2 regions of the Cupriavidus sp. YAF13 genome follow, and region 2 is predicted to be linked to the other one. Evidence: predicted binding sites of a transcription regulator. Region 2 holds the regulator's gene; the other holds the start of a gene.
What was found. The regulator LexA, encoded in region 2, represses DNA repair genes until DNA is damaged. The targets are predictions, from matches to a motif close to ACTGTATNNNNATACAGT.
Positions count from the first base shown of each region.

Region 1: a site for LexA is predicted at 2,904-2,921, ahead of recA (recombinase RecA). Genes of this name have one in related genera too.

Region 1 covers NZ_JBFRDD010000031.1:53,525-61,241, reverse strand. Annotated here, with positions in the region: gene AB4061_RS23710 (DUF2889 domain-containing protein) at 11-685, opposite strand; gene AB4061_RS23705 (hypothetical protein) at 709-900, shown strand; gene recX (recombination regulator RecX) at 1,014-1,481, opposite strand; gene recA (recombinase RecA) at 1,610-2,683, opposite strand; gene AB4061_RS23690 (response regulator) at 2,992-3,678, shown strand; gene AB4061_RS23685 (sensor histidine kinase N-terminal domain-containing protein) at 3,793-5,349, shown strand; gene AB4061_RS23680 (DUF4212 domain-containing protein) at 5,346-5,672, shown strand; gene AB4061_RS23675 (MFS transporter) at 5,938-7,638, shown strand.
Region 2 covers NZ_JBFRDD010000001.1:123,342-131,058, reverse strand. Annotated here, with positions in the region: gene AB4061_RS00925 (inorganic phosphate transporter) at 1-242, opposite strand, end outside; gene AB4061_RS00920 (DUF47 domain-containing protein) at 256-882, opposite strand; gene AB4061_RS00915 (replicative DNA helicase) at 1,094-2,485, opposite strand; gene rplI (50S ribosomal protein L9) at 2,750-3,202, opposite strand; gene rpsR (30S ribosomal protein S18) at 3,234-3,512, opposite strand; gene priB (primosomal replication protein N) at 3,516-3,815, opposite strand; gene rpsF (30S ribosomal protein S6) at 3,890-4,264, opposite strand; gene AB4061_RS00890 (asparaginase) at 4,366-5,364, opposite strand; gene lexA (transcriptional repressor LexA) at 5,599-6,255, shown strand; gene AB4061_RS00880 (hypothetical protein) at 6,364-6,534, shown strand; tRNA gene AB4061_RS00875 (tRNA-His) at 6,640-6,715, shown strand; gene AB4061_RS00870 (hypothetical protein) at 6,928-7,458, shown strand.

The DNA.
Region 1 (7,717 bases), on a different contig from region 2:
CCGGCCTGGCTTAGCCAGAAGTACCGGTTGACCTGCGCGACATGGCGCCGCCGGCGGGGGCGGCGAGCGCCTCCGCTGGCTGCGCCGCCGGGGTCGAAGACCCTTCGGTCTTGGTCCTCGGTTTTGGCTGGTGACCATACCAGCGGGGGTAAAACTGGCGTACGACTTCGCCTTCGAAATGCAGGGCATGGCAGCCATGCAACTGGTAAGGCGGTTCGGTACTGGTGTCTTCGGCACCGCCGTCGCGAATGTTGAACACATCGCCGGCGAATGCCTGGATCGCGGTGGTCGGCAGTATGCCGGCCAGCTCGGTCAAATGCGTGCATCCGGCCACGCCCGACAGGCGCTCTTTCACCGACTTGCGGAAACCCTTCATCAGGTTCAGGCCGATCAGCTTGCGGTAGGCCGGGCCGATGGTGTCGCACTGGCCGGGATAAGGCACCCAGTCGGAACAGGCATCGGCGTCCACGACGTTCATGCGCAGGTCAATGGTGACGCGCAGCCACAAATCGTGCAGCGGCTCGCCCACCGGGCGCACGCCGCCGCCTGCCAGCGGAATCTCGCGCGGCTTGGTGTCAGTCAGGCGCGCTTCGATGTCCCATAGGCCGTCGTCCCTAAGATAAGCCTCCGCCGTGATGGCACGACGGTGACGCAGGGCGCGATTGACGGGCGGGGAAAGCGGCATAACACCAGGCAGGAGCGGGAGAAATGGACGGCTGGGCCGGAAAACCGCAGGATTTTAACATGCCGGCCAACCTTGGCCGGGAACAAACTGCGCGCGGCGCTGTTGTCTGGGATTGTCGAGCGACGGGCAAGCCCCGCGCATGCGGAAAAATCGCGGCATTGCGGGGGAAACGGCCTAAGGCATCAAGTCGTGAACAAGGCGTGAACAAGGCGTGAAGATTCGGAATACGCCTACTGGCAAAGCAGGTATGTGCCCGAAACCGGTGCAGGACAGGGCCGTGACATCACCGCGGCATCACTTGAACTTGTGGCTCCCGCGCCGGCGGACGTCAGTCACTGCCGTCCAGCCATTCATCCGCCCCTTTGATCACCTGGCTCACCACCGCGCGGGAAAAGCCGCGGGCGACCATAAAGCGGATCTGCTTGGCCTTGTCTTCCGGCGTGGCGGGCGGCGTGCCAAAACGCTTTTGCCAGACCGCGCGGCCGCGCTCCAGCTCCGACCCGCGCAGGCGATCCTGCAGGTCGGCAAGCTGATCGCCGCCGAGCTGATGGGTGCGGGCTTCCTGCATCACGCGGGCGGCACCATAGCGGGCCGCGCGCCGGTGCACCAGGCTGTCGACAAAGCGCGCGTTGGACAGCCAGTTCTCGCGCTCCAGCGCATCCAGCAGTTGCTCGAGGGCCTCGGGAGACTCGGCGTGCGGGGCCAGCTTGCGCGCCAGCTCCGCCCGGCTGTGCTCGCGCCGCGACAGGTAGCCGACGGCGCGGGCTTTCAGGGAGAGAGGAGGACGGGTAGCCATGGGGAAGGCGCGCTTGAACACCGCGCTTTATCAATGCGCTTTAAAAATGCAAACCGGGGCGGCGCGCGTCGCTGCGCGTGCCGCCCCGGGGTGGGGATCGCGGCCGGGAATGGCCCGGCCAGCGAAGCTCAGTCTTCGGCGGTGACCACGGCGCCGGCGGTGGCCGGCGTGCCGTTCATCAGGACCACGCCCAGCGACTCGCGCACCTTGTTCTCGATCTCGTCGGCGATGTCCGGGTTTTCGCGCAGGTATTCACGCGCGTTGTCCTTGCCCTGGCCGATCTTCTCGCCCTTGTAGCTGTACCACGCGCCCGACTTCTCGACGACCTTGGCGTCCACGCCGAGGTCGATGATTTCGCCCTGGCGCGAGATGCCCTGGCCATAGAGGATGTCGAAGAAGGCTTCGCGGAACGGCGGCGATACCTTGTTCTTGACCACCTTGACCTTGGTTTCGTTGCCGATCACCTCATCGCCCTTCTTGATCGAGCCGATGCGGCGGATGTCCAGGCGCACCGAGGCGTAGAACTTCAGCGCATTGCCGCCGGTGGTGGTTTCGGGCGAGCCGAACATCACGCCGATCTTCATGCGGATCTGGTTGATGAAGATCACCAGGCAGTTGGTGCGCTTGATGGTGCCGGTCAGCTTGCGCAGCGCCTGGCTCATCAGGCGGGCCTGCAGGCCCGGCAGCGAATCGCCCATCTCGCCTTCGATTTCGGCCTTGGGCACCAGGGCCGCCACCGAGTCGATCACGATCAGGTCGACCGAGCCCGAGCGCACCAGCGCGTCGGTGATTTCCAGTGCCTGCTCGCCGGTGTCGGGCTGGGAGATCAGCAGGTCGCCCACGGACACGCCGAGCTTGCCGGCATAGTTGACGTCGAGCGCGTGCTCGGCATCGATAAAGGCGCAGGTGCCGCCCAGTTTTTGCATTTCGGCCACGACCTGCAGCGTCAGCGTGGTCTTGCCCGAGGATTCCGGACCGTAGATTTCCACCACGCGGCCGCGCGGCAGGCCGCCGACGCCCAGCGCGATGTCCAGGCCCAGCGAGCCGGTGGACACGACCTGGATATCCTGGTCGATGTCGGCCTCGCCCAGTTTCATGATCGAGCCCTTGCCGAACTGCTTCTCGATCTGGGCCAGCGCGGCCGCCAGCGCCTTCTGCTTTTCGGCGCTTACGCCAGCACCCGCCTTCTTGCCGTCATCCATGGTCGTCCTTCCGTCAATGGTGTATAAATAGGCCGCATGTGGCGCGCCGCCTGCTTTTGCGGGTAACCGCCCGACCCGCGCCGCGCCGCGAACTCCTGATGACAATGAACCTGGCAGCAGGGGCAAACATTGGGCAAACGTCGGTAATTCGTTCGTTATTCGTTCGTTGCTAAATTCAGTACGATCCGGCCCGCTCACTGCGCGACCGGATCAAGCGAGTACTGTATAAAAAAACAGTATGCTTGGCAAGTCCCGCACGCGTCATTTGATGTAAAGCGACGACTAAGCCGGCCAGGGTGGAGACAACCATGCGTATTCTGATCGCCGAAGATGACGATGTGCTGGCAGATGGCCTGACACGCTCATTACGTCACTCCGGCTATGCCGTCGACCATGTCGCCAGTGGGGTTGAAGCCGACTCGGCGCTCTCGACCCAGACCTTCGACCTCCTGATCCTCGATCTCGGCCTGCCCCGCATGCCCGGGCTGGAAGTGCTCAAGCGCCTGCGCACGCGCGGCGCCATGCTGCCGGTGCTGATCCTGACCGCGGCCGACGGCGTCGATGAGCGCGTCAAGGGCCTGGACCTGGGCGCCGACGACTACATGGCCAAGCCCTTCGCCCTGTCCGAGCTGGAAGCCCGCGTGCGCGCGCTGGTGCGGCGCGGCGCCGGCGGCGGCGCCACGCTAACGCGCCACGGCCCGCTGGCCTTCGACCAGGTTGGCCGCATCGCCTACCTGAACGAGCAGATGCTGGATCTCTCCGCGCGCGAAGTCGGACTGCTGGAGATCCTGCTCACCCGCACCGGGCGGCTGGTATCGAAGGAGCAACTGGTCGACCACCTGTGCGAATGGGGCGAAGAGGTCAGCAACAATGCCATCGAAGTCTATGTGCACCGGCTGCGCAAGAAGATCGAGGTGGGCGGGATCCGCATTGCCACGGTACGCGGGCTGGGCTACTGCCTGGAGAAATTCCAGGCCACCGTGGCGCACGACTAGAATGCGCCATTAGAATCAGAATCGTCAGAATCAGAATCGGCTTCAGCACCGTTTCCCTTTCCCTTTGACGGCATGCCGGCGACGCCGCCAAGACCTGCCCGACACCCCCTCCCCATGAGCCTGCTGCGACTGCCCCGGCGGCGCGCACGGGCCGCACGGCCCGCGCGCGCGCCCTCCCCGCCCGATGAGATCGTCAGCGACGAAACGCTGGCCGGCGCCCTGCCGCACCTTGAAGACAGCGCGGGCCATCCATCGCCGCGCTCGCTGTTCGGCGAAATCCTGGACTGGATGCTGGCGCCGCTGCTGCTGCTGTGGCCGATGAGCATTGCCGTGACCTACCTGGTGGCGAAGTCCATCGCCAACGGGCCCTTCGACCGCTCGCTGGAGGCCAGCGCCATCGTGCTGTCGCAGCAGGTGCGCGAGGTCAACGGGCGCGTCACGCTGCAGTTGCCACTGTCCGCGCGCGAAATCCTGCGGGCCGATGAAACCGACAACATTTACTACCAGGTGGTGGGCACGCACGGTGAGTTCGTCGCCGGGGACAACGACATGCCGCTGCCCGGCGAGGACGATCGCGGCCACGCCGGGCTGGTCTCGCTGCGCGATGACCGCATCGCGGGCAACGACGTGCGCGTGGCCTACACCTATGTCGACCTGAAGCAGGCGGGCGACGCGCAGCCCGTGCTGGTGCAGGTTGGCGAGACGCTCGACAAGCGCGCGCGGCTGGCCAATGAAATCATCAAGGGCGTGATCCTGCCGCAGTTCGTGATCCTGCCGCTGGCGGTGGTGCTGGTGTGGTTCGGCCTCACACGCGGGCTGGCCCCGCTGACCTCGATCCAGCAGCGCATCCGCGCGCGCAACCCCGGCGACACCAGTCCCATCGACGAGCACGCCGCGCCGCAGGAAATCACGCCGCTGGTGGCCTCGTTCAACGACCTGCTAGCGCGGCTCGACGTGTCCGTGCAGACGCAGAAGCGCTTTATCGCCGATGCCGCCCACCAGATGAAGACACCGCTGGCCGGGCTGCGCATGCAGGCGGAACTGGCGCAGCGCGAGCAATCGCCCGAGGAGCTGCGCAAGTCGCTGGCGCAGATCGCCGGCAGCTCGGAGCGCGCGGCTCACCTGGTGACGCAGTTGCTGTCGCTGGCGCGCATGGAGAACCTGGCCGGCGCCGGCAGCATGGCACCGCTGGACCTGGCCGCGCTCGCGCGCGAGGTGGTCAAGGACTGGCTGCCGCAGGCGTGGGCGCGCCGCATCGACCTCGGCGTGGATGCCGACGACCACCCGGTGATGGTGCAAGGCAATCGCCTGATGCTTACCGAGATGCTCAACAACCTGATCGACAACGCCATCCGCTACACGCCGGCCGATGGCCACGCCACCGTGCGCGTCAGCGCGGATGCGTTCGAGCCCTTCGCGTACCTCGAAGTGGAAGACACCGGCCCCGGCATCCCGGTGGCCGAGCGCGAGCGCGTGATGGAACGGTTCTACCGCGTGCTCGGCACCAAGACCCAGGGCAGCGGCCTGGGCCTGGCCATCGTGCGCGAGATCGTGCAGCAGCACGGCGGCGATGTCAGCATCCTCGACCATGTCTACCAGACGGAGCCGCGCCTGGCCGGCGCGTGCTTTCGCATCACGCTGCGCCGGCCATCTCCCCTGGAGCCTGCATGACCAACCCCGACCATACACGAGGCGGGCGCGGCGGGCGCGACCAGGCCGATCAGTCCGAGCGCCGCGCGTGGCATCGCAACCTGCGCTGGATTGCCGTGCTGCTGTCGATCTGGTTCGTGGTCACCTTCGTGGTCGCCTGGTATGCGCGCGAGCTGCGCTTCGATTTCTTCGGCTGGCCCTTCTCGTTCTGGGTCGGCGCGCAGGGCGCGCTGATCGTCTACGTCCTGATGGCGGCAATCTATGCCTGGCGCATGAACCGCGATGAAGACGATGACGCCGGCGAGCTGCCCGTGCCCGCCCGCCGGCATGACGATGCTGCATAGCAAGAAGCCCGGCCCTGCCGCTCGAAGCTGATTGTCACAAGGCTCTCCAGAGGCTCTTCGCACCGCAGCGCAGCACCACCAAGCCAGCGTTTTGCCTAGCGTATACCCCGAGCGTTTAGTGGCGAATTCGGCCGAAATTGTCAGAACGCAGTAAGGTTCGCCTCCCACAATCCATTGCAACTTCGGAGGTTGTCGTGCGTGCGCCAGAGTACGCGTGCGCGCCGCCTGCCAACCCGAAAGATTCCGATCACAAACGGAGGAGACAATGGCTAACGCACAGAACGTGGCAATGCCCGGAGGCACAGCGCAGGGCTCGGCGATGACGCCCGAAGAGAGGAAGGTGATCTTTGCCTCCTCGCTCGGGACGGTGTTCGAGTGGTACGACTTTTATCTTTACGGTTCGCTGGCGGCCATCATCGCCAAGCAGTTCTTTTCCGGGCTCGATCCAACCGCCGCCTTCATCTTCGCGCTGCTGGCCTTTGCCGCGGGCTTTATCGTGCGGCCGTTCGGCGCGCTGGTGTTCGGCCGCCTGGGCGACATGATCGGGCGCAAGTACACCTTCCTGGTGACCATCCTGATCATGGGGGCGTCGACCTTCATCGTGGGCCTGCTGCCAGGCTTTGCCTCCATCGGCTGGGCCGCCCCGATCATCCTGATCGCACTGCGCATGCTGCAGGGCCTGGCCCTCGGCGGCGAGTACGGCGGTGCCGCCACCTATGTGGCCGAGCATGCGCCGCATGGCAAGCGCGGCGCCTATACCGCGTGGATCCAGACCACTGCCACGCTCGGCCTGTTCCTGTCGCTGATCGTGATCCTGCTGTGCCGCAACCTGACCGGTCCGAACTTCGACGTCTGGGGCTGGCGCATTCCGTTCCTGGTCTCGATCCTGCTGCTCGGCGTGTCGGTCTACATCCGCCTGTCGATGAGCGAATCGCCCGCCTTTCAGAAGATGAAGGCCGAAGGCAAGACCTCCAAGGCCCCGCTGACCGAGTCGTTCGGCCAATGGCGCAACCTGAAGATCGTGATCCTGGCGCTGGTAGGCCTGACTGCCGGCCAGGCCGTGGTCTGGTACACCGGCCAGTTCTACTCGCTGTTCTTCCTGACCCAGGTGCTCAAGGTCGACGCCACCACCGCCAACCTGCTGATCGCGGGCGCCCTGGTGATCGGCACGCCGTTCTTTATCTTCTTTGGCTCGCTGTCGGACAAGATCGGCCGCAAGTGGATCATCATGGCCGGCTGCGCGCTGGCGATGCTGACCTACTTCCCGCTCTTCAAGGCCATGACCCACTACGCCAACCCGGCCCTGGAACGCGCGCAGCAAAGCGCCCAGATCGTGGTGACCGCGGACCCGAAGCAATGCTCCTTCCAGGGCAGCCCGATTGCCCGCGAGATCGATTTCCGCAGCTCCTGCGACATCGTCAAGCGGACCCTGGCACAAGCTTCGGCCAGCTATGAAGTCGTGGAAGCCCCGGCCGGCACGGTGGCCTCGGTGAAGATCGGCGACAAGGAGATTGCTTCCTTCAACGCCTCGCTGGTACCGGCAGGCCACAGCTTCGACGATGCGAGCAAGAAGCAGATCGCTGCATTCAAGAAGCAGGTGGGCGAGTCGATGGCCTCGGCCGGCTACCCGACCAAGGCGGACCCCGCGCAGATGAACACCATCATGGTGCTGGTGGTCCTCGTCATCCTGGTGATCTACGTGACCATGGTGTACGGCCCGATCGCGGCCATGCTGGTGGAGATGTTCCCGACCCGGATCCGCTACACGTCCATGTCGCTGCCGTATCACATCGGCAATGGCTGGTTCGGCGGCCTGCTGCCCACCATCTCCTTCGCGCTGGTGGCGCAGAACGGCAACATCTACTACGGCCTCTGGTACCCGATCATCATCGCGGGCGTCACCCTGGTCATCGGCTCGCTGTTCATCCGCGAAACCAAGGACGTGGATATCTACGCCAACGACTGAAGGCGCGTGAGCCGGCCCGTCGTCCAGGGCACCAGACTCATGCACGACTGATCCGGTAGTCAGTCGCTCCACCGGCGGG
Region 2 (7,717 bases):
ACGATGTTGACGTCGATCGTGCCAGTGCCGACGGTTGCCGCCACCTTCAGGTGGAAGATGAAAATCGCCACCACGTTGCACATGGCCGCCATGGCCACCGCGTGGTGCGGCTTGAGCACGCCCGTCGACACCACCGTGGCAATCGAGTTGGCGGCATCGTGAAAGCCGTTCATGAAATCGAACAGCAGGGCGAGAGCCACCAGCAGGCCGATGACCCACAGGCTCATTTGTATTGTTTGCATGCCGATTTGTGCCTCAGGCGTTTTCCAGGACGATGCCTTCGAGAATGTTGGCGACGTCCTCGCACTTGTCGGTAATGGTTTCGAGCTGCTCGTAGATCGCCTTCAGCTTGATCAGGCGCTTGACGTCCGTTTCGTCGCGGAACAGCTTGGACATGGCGGCGCGCATCACGCGATCGGCCTCGGACTCGAGCTGGTCGATCTGCTGCGCCGTCTTCAGGATGGCGCCAGCATTGCTCATGTCCTCGAGCAGGCCTACCGCGATCTTGACCTGGTCGCAACACTGCACGCAGATCGAGGCCAGCTTGCGCGCCTCGTCGGTCAGGCTGGTCACGTCGTACAGTGAGATGGTTTCAGCCACGTCTTCCATCAGGTCGAGGATGTCGTCCATGGTGGTGATGAGCTTGTGGATCTCATCGCGGTCCAGCGGCGTGATGAAGGTCTTGTGCAGCAGGTCGATCGTGTCGTGCGTGATGCGATCGGCTTTCTTTTCCGTGGCCTGCACGCGGCGGGCGTGGGCCTCGGCATTGGGCAGGTCGTTGACCAGCACTTCCAGCTCGCGGGCGGCGGTCACCGCGCAATCAGCATGCTGGTTGAAGTATTCGAAGAACTTGCCCTCAGTGGGCATGAATCGGCCGAACATGGAATGTTCCTTGTCGAAGCGCGGGGGCGCCGCGGGTAGTTACTGAATCAGGCGGATACGCATTAAACGACAGCCGCCCGAGGGCGGCTGTCATCAAAACGCAATATTTTACAGGTTTGTGCGGCGATGCCGGGGGACTTTGACACACGGCAGGCACGATCAACTGTGGCCACCGAGCCACGATGCCCGGCAAGCCGCGCCAAGACTGGCTTCAGTTGTCGTTGTCGAAGAAGGCGGGGCCACCGCTGAAGTTGTCGAACTTGGTGAACTGGCCCAGGAACGTCAGCCGCACGGTGCCAATTGGGCCATTACGCTGCTTGCCGATGATGATCTCGGACGTGCCCTTGTCCTGCGAATCGGGGTTGTAGACCTCGTCGCGGTAAATAAACAGGATCACGTCGGCATCCTGCTCGATAGCGCCGGATTCGCGCAAGTCGGACATCACCGGGCGCTTGTTCGGGCGCTGTTCCAGGCTTCGGTTCAGCTGCGACAGTGCAATCACCGGACAGTTGAGTTCCTTGGCCAAGCCCTTGAGCGAGCGCGAGATTTCCGAGATTTCGGTAGCGCGGTTTTCGCCGCCGCCCGAGCCCGACATCAGCTGCAGGTAGTCGATGACGATCAGTCCGAGCTGGCCGCACTGGCGCGCCAGCCGGCGCGAACGGGCGCGCAGCTCCATCGAACTCAACGCCGGTGTTTCGTCGATGAACAATTGCGCATCGTTCATGCGCTGGATGGCGTGCGTGAGCCGCGGCCAGTCTTCGTCGAGCAGGCGGCCGGTACGCAGGCGGTGCTGGTCAAGCCGGCCGACCGAGCCCAGCATACGCATGGCCAGCTGCGTGCCTGCCATTTCCATCGAGAACACAGCCACCGGCAGGCCCTGCTCCACCGCCACGTGCTCGCCGATATTCAGCGAGAAAGCGGTCTTACCCATGGAGGGGCGTCCCGCTACGATGATCAGGTCGCCGGCCTGCATGCCACTGGTCATGCGGTCCAAGTCGATAAAGCCGGTAGGCACGCCGGTGACGTCGGTGCTCGAGTCACGGTGGTACAGCTCGTCGATGCGCTCGACCACCTGGGTCAGCAGCGGCTGGATTTCCTGGAACCCCTTCTGCCCGCGCGAGCCTTCCTCGGCGATGGCGAACACCTTGGATTCCGCCTCGTCGAGCAGTTCCCGCACCTCGCGCCCTTTGGGGGCGAAGGCCGCGGTAGCGATATCGTCGGCCACGGTCACCAGCTTGCGCAGCACCGAGCGCTCGCGCACGATCTCCGCATAGCGGCGGATATTAGCCGCGCTAGGCGTGTTCTGCGCCAGGGAATTCAGATAGGCCAGGCCGCCCACCTCTTCCGCCTTGCCAGCGCCTTGCAGCGACTCGTAGACGGTGATGACGTCGGCGGGCTTGGTGGCGGCGATCAAGCGGGAGATGCTCTGGAAGATCATCCGGTGATCGAAGCGATAGAAATCGGCTTCGTTCAGGAAGTCGGCGATACGGTCCCAGGCGGCGTTGTCCAGCAGCAGGCCACCCAGCACCGATTGCTCGGCCTCGATGGAATGCGGCGGTACCTTGAGATTGTCTAGTTGGGGGTCTGCGACAGGCGCGTTCATAGGGAGGGATTATAACGGTCGGCGCCAGCGAGCCGGCGGAGAATTCGCAGCCGGCTGTTGGGGCATCCTGCCATGTGACGGCGGGACAACCGGCCCCGCCCTGTAGCAATCAGCCAATACGCCGATCAGGCAAGCAAGGGGCGCGGCCAAACAAAAAGGCAGGAGCGCGATGCTCCTGCCTTTTTGTTTGGTCAAGCAAGCGGCGCTGGCATCCGGTCCCCACCAGCCCGAAGGACAAGTGGGAACCGGCAGCAAGGCCGATGCTTAGGCGTGTTCGCCCAGGACGGAAACCGTCACGTCGACCAGCACGTCGGTGTGCAGCGAGACGCTGACCGGGTGGTCGCCAACAACCTTCAGCGGACCATTCGGCAGGCGCACTTGCGCCTTCTCGACCTTGAAGCCTTGGCCAGCCAGAGCTTCAGCGATGTCGGCGTTGGTCACCGACCCGAACAGGCGGCCGTCCACACCCGACTTCTGGGTGATCTGCACGGTCAGGCCGTTCAGCTTTTCGCCTTCGGCTTGCGAAGCTGCCAGCTTTTCAGCGGCTGCCTTTTCCAGTTCGGCGCGCTTGACTTCAAACTCGCTGATAGCGGTCTGGGTAGCGCGGCGGGCCTTCTTGTTCGGGATCAGGAAGTTACGGGCGTAGCCGTCCTTCACGCGAACGATGTCACCCAGGTTGCCCAGGTTGATGACTTTTTCAAGCAGAATAATTTGCATCGTGTTTTCTCCTTAACGGACCTAGGGCCGATCAGTTCTTGTGCAGGTCGGTGTAGGGCATCAGCGCGAGGAAACGCGCGCGCTTGATGGCCGTGTCGAGCTGACGCTGATAGTGCGCCTTGGTGCCGGTCAGGCGGGCCGGCGTGATCTTGCCGTTGTCGCCGATGAAATCCTTCAGGGTGTCCAGATCCTTGTAGTCGATCTGTTCCACGCCAGCCACGGTGAAGCGGCAGAAGCGCTTGCGCTTGAACAGCGGGTTTTGCTGTTGGAAGCGCTTCTTGTTCTTGTTGTCACGTTTGACGAATGCCATGATTCAATCCTTTTCGAATGCTTTACATCCAGTGATGTGAAAGACGAGAGCCTTGCTGTTGCGGTGCCTGCGGGCCAGGAATCCTTCGCAGTCGAGCATCGCGCCGAGCGGGGTACGCTCAAGCCGCTGGCCGATCTGACCAATTCCCATGGCGGCGATGGCGAACTCCACCTGCCTGGGCGTTTGCGCCTCGACCGTCTCGCCCGCGTACTGCAAGATGCAGTTGACCACGGGGACCCCGGCCGGGGTGTAACGCAAGGCATCGCGTTCCGCGAGCGTTGCGCAGAGCCTTAACTGGTTCAACGCACTCTCCCGCACCGATGCCCGCACTTGCCGCCGCGGCGATCAACGCCGGCGGCAACCACAACAGTCCGCACTTAGGCGGCCTGGACTTCGCTGGTCTGTTGCGCGGCCTTGCGAGCTTCTTCGCGCTGCACTTCCTTCATCATCGGGGACGGTGCGGTTTCAGCCTTCTTGGTCTGAACGATGAGGTGGCGCAGCACTGCATCGTTGAACTTGAACGCGTGTTCGAGTTCAGCCAGGGTTTCCTTGCCGCATTCGATGTTCAGGCAAACGTAATGAGCCTTGGCCAGCTTCTGGATCATGTAGGCCATCTGACGGCGACCCCAGTCTTCCACGCGGTGGATCTGGCCTTCCTGGGACGTGACCAGCGTCTTGTAACGCTCGATCATGGCCGGGACTTGTTCGCTCTGGTCCGGATGGACGATAAATACGATTTCGTAATGACGCATTGACGCTCCTTTTGGATAAGCTGCCCGAGCGCCATGTCCGGTGCAGCAAGGTTGAATAGCCTTATAGTATAGCGTGCTTTTGCTATCGGGAGCAAGCTGCCTCAGTTTTCGGTGAATCGCGCCTGCAGCGCAGCCGGATCCCTTGCCAGTCCTGGCTCCGCGGCCAGAGCCAGCGCCAGGAGCACGCGCGCTTTATAAGGATTGAGGTCGCCGGCCGAAACAAAAACGCCCGCGGCCGGCTTGGGAGGTGCTGGAATCGCCACATGCCCCGCCCCGGTGCGCGAACTGCGCACCACTGCCACGCCGGCGCTGGCAGCATCAGTTAGCGCCTCCGCCAGCGACTGGTGGACCGACCCGTTGCCAGCGGCCGCCACGACCAGGCCTGACACGCCCGCCTGCGCCAAGGCATCCACCACGATCCGGCCCGGTTCCGCATAGCTAGCCACGATCTCGACCTGCGGCCATGCACCTGGAACCGGCCAGGCCTTGGCCGGCAAGCGGCCGGGGGTGCGCACAAAGCGCACGAGGTTGTCCTGAACAAAACCAATCGGCCCGGATACCGGCGACACAAACGCATTCACCGCCGATGTGTGCGCCTTCATCACATCGCGCCCTGCATGAATCTCCTGATTGATCACCAGCAGCACGCCCTTCGCCGTCGCGCCGGCATCCGCCGCTACGCGCACCGCATCCAGCAGGTTCAACGGGCCATCCGCCGACAACGAGGTCGACGGCCGCATTGCAGCCGTCAGCACAACCGGCACCGTACCCACGCAAGCCAGGTGCAGCAGCATGGCCGTCTCTTCCAGGGTATCGGTGCCGTGCGTAATGACAATGCCCGACACATCGGGCTGCGCGGACCAGTACGCCACGCGCCCCACCAACCTGGACCAGAGCGCGAACGACATGTCCTTGCTATCCACCTGCGCAACCTGCTCGGCCTCGATCCGCGCCACCGCGCCCAGCGCCGGCACCGCGTCGAGCAGCGCCGTCACCGGCACCGTCGCCGCCTGGTACTTCGCGCTGCTGGCTGGGTTGGAAGAAGAACCGGCAATGGTGCCGCCGGTAGCGAGCACGACGACACGAGGCAGGAGAGACATGGCGGGAAAGTGGGAAAGTGGCCGGCAGCCAGAAAAGTTGAACAGTACGCAACGCAAGACGCTTCAGTGCCGCGGATTGTAACCCTCCGCCCACCCGCCACGGCACGCGCCAAGACCCGTGGGACGCACCTGTCAATGCGCAAACTCCCAAAAATTCCGCTTGCACTTCACTCGATACTGTATAAAATCACAGCATACTGTTTAAACATACAGTGCTTTCAAACACCGGCGACCATGGCGACCCTGACACCGCGACAGCAGCAGATTTTCGACTTGATCCGCAGCAGCCTCCAGCACACGGGCTTCCCGCCCACGCGCGCAGAGATCGCCGCCAAGTTCGGCTTCTCCTCACCCAATGCAGCCGAGGAACATTTACGTGCCCTGGCCCGCAAAGGCGTGATCGAGCTCACCCCCGGCGCCTCACGCGGCATTCGCCTCAAGGTCTCCCGCAGCGACTCCGAGCTACCCGACCAGTTCTCGCTGCCCATGGCCGGCGTCATGCAGCTAACCCTGCCATTGGTCGGGCGCGTCGCAGCCGGCAGCCCGATCCTCGCCGCCGAACACATCGACCGCCAATACCAGGTCGACGCCTCGGTGTTCGACGTGCAGCCCGATTACCTCCTGCGGGTGCGTGGTCTCAGCATGCGCGACGCCGGCATCCTCGATGGCGACCTGCTCGCCGTCAAGCGCGCCAGCGAAGCCGCCAACGGCAAGATCGTTGTAGCGCGCCTAGGCGACGACGTCACCGTCAAACGCCTCAACCGCCGCGGCGACATCATCGAGCTGATCGCCGAGAACCCCGACTTCCCCAGCATCATCGTGCAAGCCGGCCGTGAAGAGTTCTCACTAGAAGGCATCGCTGTCGGTCTCATCCGCCCCGGCGCCTTCTGACGAGTGCGGCTGAGACGGGCGAACCCCGTACAAGCCGACACCCGATTGTGCCAACGCACCCGCGTAGCGGGTACCGCTAACTGTTGTTGCAAGTCACCAGGTGTAGCCATGCTGCCAGCCAACCGCCTCTCCGCCCGCCGCCCCGTCAAGCCCGTGCCCTTCCGCCAGTCCAAAGGCGTACGCATCTACCAGGGCGCACAACGACGCACCATGGTTGGCAGCATGGCCGCCATCTGCCGAATGCTCGAGTTGGAGGAATCCTCCAAGCTGGCTGGTTAAGCAGGCGGCACTGAAAAAAATTTGTGCAGAGTACTAGCCATCCGGCTCTTGGCATTGTATGATCTTGTTCTTCGTCGTTCGGCACCAAGCAGAACGACATCGACGGTGGCTGTAGCTCAGTTGGTAGAGTCCAGGATTGTGATTCCTGTCGTCGTGGGTTCGAGTCCCATCAGCCACCCCAGAATTTATAAGGTTAGCGAGGTTTGCAGTTGCTAACTTAATCAGAATTTTGGAATAAGAACTTCCAAAATTTGGAACTTGAATTGAAGCCCACCCATCGCGGTGGGCTTTTTTGCATTCTGAATACAACACTTCCGCGCGCCCTCCCTCAGGCCGGCGAGAAGCGGTACAGCGCAGTTCATTTGCGAGAGACGAAGTGTGACGACCAAATCAATGTTCCCCCGCGACAACGCTGGCAGCTTTCAGGTTCCCTCCACGAAGGAAGGCGCGATCAAGCTAATTTGCGAAGTTCCTAGCCGCCATCTCGAGATATACACGCCGCACGAAACGTTTCTCATGCAGACCCCGGATGGGATTGACCCAGACCGCACAAATCCGAATGCGATGTGGGTGAACGCAAAGACACACGATGTCGGGTCTGCGTCACCCATCGTCGCAAGCACTTTCATTACGGCCTTCGAAATGCTTCCTCGGGCGGGTCAGTTGGACAAAAGCGCTCGAGACGACGTGCTTTCCCTGATGTATGCAATCAAAGAAACGTTACTGCAGTGCGCCCACGCCAAGGATGCGCAGCAGACTGAGTTGTTAAAGTTCCAGGCAAAGCGATTGCCTCAGGGGACGCAGGCGCAGGCACACGCGTATTTTCCCGTCATCCATAATTTGGACGGCTTGGTCACAGCCTTTCTTATTGCTGCACGCCGCGCCGTCACAGAAATCTGTCAGATACCTGGGCATTTTTTTTAAGCTCGGCCGGCAGCATTCGTCACTCGATCACCTGCTTGACAAGGAACTCATCAATGCACTGAGCCCAGAGAGTCAGCTTCTGAACTGCCTTTCTCAGCATCGCCCAGGCGTTTCAAGGCTGGTCAATTTGAGGAATGGCCAGGAGCACAGTGCGACTACAAAGGGCCCAAAGCTGACCGTCAGCAACTTTCAGCTAATGCCCTCCAATGAGGTCAGACAGCCAATATGGCATCTCGATGGCGAGGAACCCTTATCGATC